Regions from separate parts of the Streptomyces sp. NPDC049627 genome, predicted to be linked through region 1. Evidence: riboswitches for the same ligand, from Rfam matches in the RefSeq annotation. Region 1 holds a riboswitch; the other holds the start of a gene.
What was found. A riboswitch is a leader RNA that binds a small molecule or an ion and turns the genes downstream of it on or off. The one in region 1 is predicted to bind S-adenosylmethionine.
Positions count from the first base shown of each region.

Region 2: linked by a shared signal. The riboswitch ahead of thrC (threonine synthase) and the one ahead of ACIBU0_RS24355 (aminotransferase class V-fold PLP-dependent enzyme) in region 1 are both predicted to bind S-adenosylmethionine.

Region 1 covers NZ_JBITLW010000008.1:496,704-500,212, forward strand. The annotation lists gene ACIBU0_RS24350 (PQQ-binding-like beta-propeller repeat protein) at 1-963, opposite strand, end outside; gene ACIBU0_RS24355 (aminotransferase class V-fold PLP-dependent enzyme) at 1,040-2,401, opposite strand; SAM riboswitch class IV at 2,546-2,662, opposite strand; gene trpD (anthranilate phosphoribosyltransferase) at 2,735-3,509, opposite strand, start outside.
Region 2 covers NZ_JBITLW010000006.1:149,203-152,711, forward strand. The annotation lists gene ACIBU0_RS17760 (trehalose-6-phosphate synthase) at 1-433, opposite strand, end outside; gene ACIBU0_RS17765 (glucosyl-3-phosphoglycerate synthase) at 541-1,485, opposite strand; SAM riboswitch class I at 1,646-1,812, shown strand; gene thrC (threonine synthase) at 1,831-3,114, shown strand; gene ACIBU0_RS17775 (MoaD/ThiS family protein) at 3,223-3,498, shown strand.

The DNA.
Region 1 (3,509 bases):
CACCGAAGGCTCGCCGACCACCGTGGCCGGAGCGACGTACTCGACGCGGCTCCGCGCCCCCTCCCCGGAGTCCCGGCCGGGAAGCCACCGTTCGTCGCCCTCCGGACGGTCCGCGGTGAAGGCCAGCCAGCCCGGGCGGGTGCTGTCCCGCAGTGAGCGCCCGGTGTGGCCGGCGGCCTCGACCACGGCCCGCGGGGTGGGCCGTTCCTCCGGCTCGGCGTTCAGGCAGGACTCGACGAGCGGCAGCACCCGCTTCGGCACCCCGGTCAGATCGAAGTCCCCGGTCAGGATCCGCAGCAGGATCACCGAGTCCTGACCCTCACCGAAGGGAGCACGGCCGCCGGCGGCGTACGCGAGGACGGCGCCCAGCGAGAAGACGTCGCTGGCCGGGCCCACCTCGGCGCCGTTGCGGATCTGCTCCGGCGAGACGTAGCCGACCGAGCCGACGATGGTGCCGGTTCTGGTCAGCGAGGTCGCCTCCAGGGCCCGTACGATCCCGAAGTCGATCACGCGGGGGCCGTCGGCCGCGAGGAGGATGTTGGACGGCTTGAGGTCGCGGTGGACCATGCCCTTGCCGTGGATCGCGCCGAGGGCCTCGCCGAGCGCCGCCGCGAGGGTGAGGACCGCGTCCTCGGGGAGCGGGCCGTGGTCCAGCACCGCGTCCCGCAGGTTCGGCCCGTCGACGAACTCCGTTGCCATCCAGGGACGTTCGGCCTCGGTGTCGGCGTCGACGACACGCGCGGTGTACGTACCGGCGCCGCCGACCGTCCGTGCGGCCCGCACCTCCTGCCGGAAGCGGGCCCGGAACATACGGTCCTGGGCATGCTCGGGGCGCACCACCTTGACGGCGAGCCGGAGCCCCGACCGGGACTCGGCCAGATAGACCTCGCCCATGCCGCCCGCGCCGAGTCTGCCCTCCACCTGGTACGGGCCGATCCGGCGCGGATCCGACTGCCGCAGCACGTGCACGACTCCCCCATCGCTTGATCGCCGACCGGCGGACGGGGAGGATCGTACGACGTACTCCACGGTCACATGGTCAGACGGCGGGGACGCAACGGCCTTCCACGGTGCGGTAGTTCCACTTCGCACCGTCCCGTACGAGTTCGCGTACGGCCGTCACGAAACGCTCGACATGCTCGTCGGGCGTGCCCGCCCCGAAGCTGACCCGGATCGCGTTGAGGGACTTCTCGCCGGGCGCCGCCTCCGGAGCACCGCACTCGCCCTGCGTCTGCGGGTCGCTGCCCAGCAGGGTCCGGACCAGCGGGTGGGCGCAGAACAGGCCGTCGCGCACGCCGATGCCGTACTCGGCGGAGAGCGCGGCGGCGAAGTGGGAGCTGTTCCAGCCGTCGACGACGAAGGAGATGACGCCGACGCGCGGGGCGTCGTCGCCGAAGAGGGAGAGGATCCGGACCTCGGGGACCTCGGCGAGCCCGGCCCGCACCTTCTCGATCAGGCCCTGCTCGCGGGCGACGAGGTTGTCGAAGCCCGCCTCGGTGAGGGCCTTGCAGGCGGAGGCGATGGAGTAGGCGCCGATGACGTTCGGGGAGCCGGCCTCGTGGCGGGCGGCGCTCTGGTGCCACTCCACGTCCACTCCCCCGTCCTCGCGCCGGGCGACCTTGCGGCTGGCGCCGCCGCCCGCGAGGTACGGCTCGGCCGTCTGCAGCCAGTCGGCGCGGCCGGCCAGGACACCCGAGCCGAAGGGGGCGTACAGCTTGTGGCCGGAGAAGGCGACCCAGTCGACGTCGAGGTCACGGACGCTCACCGGGTGGTGCGGGGCCAGCTGGGCGGCGTCCAGGACGATCCGGGCGCCGTGCGCGTGCGCGGCCGCCGCGAGCTCGCGCACCGGCCACAGCTCGCCGGTGACGTTCGAGGCGCCGGTGACGCAGACCAGGGCCGGGCCATGGGGGTCGCGGTCGGCGAGGGCGCGCTCCAGGGTCTCGACGGCCTGGCGCGGGGTGCGGGGGGCGTTGAGGTAGGTGACGCGGGCGTCGCGCCAGGGCAGCAGGGAGGCGTGGTGCTCGGTCTCGAAGACGAAGACCTGGCAGTCGGCCGGGAGGGCGGCGGCGAGGAGGTTGAGCGAGTCCGTGGTGGAGCGGGTGAAGACCACCTGGTCGGTGTCCCGGCAGTCGAGGAACTCGGCGACCGTCCTGCGGGCGTTCTCGAACAGGTCGGTGGAGAGCTGCGAGAGGTAGCCGGCGCCGCGGTGAACGCTGCCGTAGTACGGCGCGTAGGCGGCGACGTCGTCCCAGACGCGCTTGAGGGCGGGCGCGCTGGCGGCGTAGTCGAGCGCGGCGTAGGTGACCTCGCCGCCGGTGACGAGCGGGACGGTGACGTCACTGCCCAGAACGGGCAGAGGGGTGCAAACGGTCTGGTCGGCGGCAGCGGTGAAGACAGACATGGGGAACTCCCGTGAAGCGCATGCGAGTTGAGGGCACGCGGAGAAGAGAAAAAGGGTGCGCGGAGGCGGGGCTCAGCAGCCCTATCGCATTCGCTTGCTCACGGAAGACTCCCTCGAACGACCAGGACCCCTGGTTTCGAGAGGGGCCCGCGCTTGCCGTAGACCTCGCTGCCTACGGCCTGGTCTTCACCCGGGGCACCCCGCCACGGACGGAGGGTTGCCGGACAGTCGGCCGGGGCCTCATGACTGTCACTCATGACCTGGACAGGAACGTACGCGAAGTGATCGCGGTCCCGCAACTCGTGTCCGAATTACGGGACCGCCCTCCCGCAGCTATGCGTTGCTGGCCGCCACCCAGCGGTCGAGGGTCCGCTTGGCCGCCCCCGAGTCGATCGACTCCGCCGCCTTCGCCATCCCGGCCCGGATCTGCTCGGTGAGGGGGGCGTCCGTCGGGTTCAAAGCCACCAGTGCGGCGGCCGAGTTGAGCAGTACGGCGTCCCGGACGGGGCCCGTCTCGCCGTTCAGCAGGCGCAGCGCCACGTCGGCGTTGTACGACGCGTCCGCGCCCCGCAGCGCCTCCACCGGCACCAGGTCGATGCCGACGTCGCGCGGGTCGAAGGTCTCCTCGGTCACCTTGCCGTCGCGCACCACCCACACCCGGGACGTGGAGGTCGTGGTGAGCTCGTCGAGGCCGTCGTCGCCGCGGAACACCAGGGAGGAGTTGCCGCGCTCGGCGAAGACGCCCGCGACGATCGGCGCCATGCGCGGGTCGGCCACGCCGACCGCCTGGGCCTTCACCTTCGCCGGGTTGGTCAGCGGACCGAGGACGTTGAAGGTGGTCCGGATGCCCAACTGACCCCGCGCAGCCGCCACATGGCGCAGTGACGGGTGGAACTTCACCGCGAAGCAGAAGGTGATCCCGGCCTCCTCCGCGACCTCGGCCACCCGCTGCGGCGTCAGCTCCAGGTTGACGCCGAGCTTCTCCAGCACATCCGAGGCGCCCGATGCCGAGGACGCCGCCCGGTTCCCGTGCTTGACGACCTTGGCGCCCGTGCCGGCGATGACGATCGACGACATCGTGGAGATGTTCACCGTCTTCGCGCCGTCG
Region 2 (3,509 bases), on a different contig from region 1:
CCGGCGCCGCCTGCCCGGCCAGCGCCTCGGCGAAGGCGCGGTTGTACGTCTCGTACGACGCCCACTGGCGCCGGAACTCCGCGTCGAAGACCGGCTCCAGCGGCGTCTGGTAGAGCATGTGGTGGACGAACCAGAGGACCGAGTTGGCGATGCCGTTGTAGGCGTCGGCGTGCACGTCGGCCGGGATGTCCAGCATCAGCACGCCGTCCTCGCCGACCCCGCGCCGCACCGCCTCGCGGTCACCGTCGGACAGTGCCGAGCACACCCATAGGGCGCCGGCGTCCGGCCCGATCGCCGACAGCCCGGAGACGACTCCGCCGCCTCCTCTTCTGGAGTGCAGCGAGCCGTCGTCGCGCACTTCGTACGAGACCGGGCCTCGGTTCGACGCGACCAGCACCTTGGCAGCACCCTGCGCATCCTGCGTGGTAGCCATACGCCTCAACCTAGCCCGGCCCCGAAACGCTCAAACGTGCGGTTCCGCTCAGTGGCGGGTTCCGCATACGGCCGGATCATGACCGGAATACAGCCCGTACCGGGACGTCACGCGACCTTCCGCGTCGCGTACTCCGCGATCTCCACCATCGGCGGCCGTTCCTCCGTGTCCACGGAGTACGTGCGCGGCTCGAACCCGTCCTCGCCCCGCTCGAACTGGGTGAGGGAGGGCCGGATCAGATGCCCGCGAGCCAGTCGCAGCTGGGCCGTGCGGTAGATCGCGGCGGACATCCGGCCGAGGGCCTGCCCGTCCTGGTGGCGGTGTTTGCGGACGCCCACGTCCACCTGGGCCAGGGCGTCCAGGCCCACCAGGTGCAGGGCGTCGACCAGCATGCCCAGCTCGACGCCGTACCCGACGGGGAACGGGAGCTGTTCCAGCAGGGAGCGGCGGGCCGCGTACTCGCCGCCGAGCGGCTGCACGAAACCGGCCAGCTGCGGCCAGTGCATGTTCAGCAGCGGGCGGGCCATGAGCTCCGTCACCCGGCCGCCCTGGCCGGCCGCCCCGCCGAGCGGACGGTCGTACATGCCCTTGACCAGGTCCACGTCGGGGTCGGTGAGCAGCGGGCCGACGATGCCGGAGACGAAGTCGGAGGAGAACTCCTTCAGGTCGGCGTCGATGAAACAGACGATGTCCCCGGTCGTGGCGAGCAGGGAGCGCCACAGGACCTCGCCTTTGCCGGGCACGGCCGGGATGCGCGGGAGGATCTCGTCCCGGTGCACCACGGTCGCGCCCGCGGCGGCGGCCACCTCGGAGGTGCGGTCGGTGGACCCCGAGTCGACGACGACGATCTCGTCGACCAGCGGAACCTGCTGCATGAGGTCGTGACGGATGACCGCGACGATGTCGCCGACCGTCTCCTCCTCGTTGAGCGCGGGCAGGACGACGGAGACCGACTGACCCGTACGCTGCTTGGCGGCCAGGATCTGGTGCAGCGGGCGATCGGTCACGGACCAGGAGCGGGTGCTCAGCCAGCGCTCGACTTCTTCCAGCACAGTCTGTGGCTCCTCACTGTTCGTGATCACATCTGCTAACCGTGTGATCCATCTCGCGGTTCGGACGACTATCTCAACTGTCCTGGCCTTCGGTTACAGTCTTGAACAACGCGGATGACCATCGCATGTCCGGGGTCAACCGTTGTTAACAACCACATACAGCTCATCCAGAGGGGCAGAGGGAAACGGCCCGATGAAGCCCCGGCAACCCTCCAGTCGGCTCTCGTAGCGATCGCCGCATCACCGTCGATCGGCTCCGCGAGGCTCCCGGCTAGGGAAGGTGCCAAATCCGTCTCACGGCGAGATGCGTCGTGAGGAAGATGAGGAGAAAGGGCCTCGCCTCACATGGCTGTGCAGACTGTTGCAAGCACCACCGATTCCACCGTAGACCTCGGTCCCGCCGCGGCGCTGTCCTGCCGCGAGTGCGGTCACCGCGTCCCGCTCGGCCCGGTCTTCGCGTGCGAGGAGTGTTTCGGCCCGCTGGAGATCGCGTACGACTTCTCGGCCTACGACACCGAGGAGCTCCGCAAGCAGATCGAGGCGGGACCCGCGAACATCTGGCGTTACGCCCCCCTGCTGCCCGTCCCCGCCGACGTGGCCGACAAGCCGAACCTCAACCCCGGCTGGACCAAGCTCGTCAAGGCCGACAACCTCGCGCGCGAGCTCGGCGTCACCGGCGGTTTGTATGTGAAGGACGACTCCGGTAACCCGACGCACTCCTTCAAGGACCGGGTGGTGGCCCAGGCGCTGGAGGCGGCGCGCGCCTTCGGCTTCACGACCCTCTCGTGCTCCTCGACCGGCAACCTCGCCGGCGCGGTGGGTGCCGCGGCGGCCCGCGCCGGCTTCCGGTCCTGCGTGTTCATCCCGCACGACCTGGAGCAGGGCAAGGTCGTCATGGCCGCGGTGTACGGCGGCGAGCTCGTCGGCATCGAGGGCAACTACGACGACGTGAACCGCTTCTGCTCCGAGCTGATCGGCGACCCGGCCGGCGAGGGCTGGGGCTTCGTCAACGTCAATCTGCGGCCGTACTACGCCGAGGGCTCCAAGACCCTGGCGTACGAGATCTGCGAGCAGCTCGGCTGGCAGCTCCCCGACCAGCTGGTCGTCCCGATCGCCTCCGGCTCCCAGCTCACGAAGATCGACAAGGGTCTGCAGGAGCTGATCAAGCTCGGGCTCGTCGAGGACAAGCCGTACAAGATCTTCGGCGCGCAGGCCGAGGGCTGCTCGCCGGTGTCCACCGCCTTCAAGGCCGGCCACGACGTGGTCCGCCCGCAGAAGCCGAACACCATCGCCAAGTCGCTGGCCATCGGCAACCCGGCCGACGGGCCGTACGTCCTGGACATCGCGCGCCGTACGGGCGGGTTCGTGGAGGACGTGACGGACGAGCAGGTCGTCGACGCGATCAAGGTTCTCGCCAGGACCGAGGGCATCTTCGCGGAGACCGCCGGTGGGGTGACCGTGGGTGTGACGCGCAAGCTGATCGAGAACGGTGTGCTCGACCCGACGAAGACGACGGTTGTGCTGAACACCGGCGATGGGCTCAAGACGCTGGACGCGGTGGCCGGTACGGGGCTTACTGCGACCATTCGTCCCAACCTGGACTCGTTCCGCGAGGCCGGACTCGCATAGTCGTTCGTCTGCGGGCCGGTGGGGGCTGGTCGCGCCCACGCGGCGAAGCCACAAATTGAACACAGCCCCGCGCCCCTTAGGCCTGTTCACCTGACCGGAGGTTCCATCGTGAGCGTCAACGTCCGCATCCCCACCATCCTGCGCACCTACACGGGTGGCCAGGCCGAGGTCGCCGCCGAGGGCGCGACCCTCGCCGAGGTCATCGCCGACCTGGAGAAGAACCACACGGGTATCGCGGCCCGCGTTCTCGACGACCAGGGCAAGCTGCGTCGGTTCGTCAACGTGTACGTCAATGACGACGACGTCCGTTTCGAGCAGGGGCTGGAGACGGCGACGCCTGACGGTGCCGGTGTCTCCATCATTCCGGCCGTCGCCGGCGGCTGACCGAATGACCG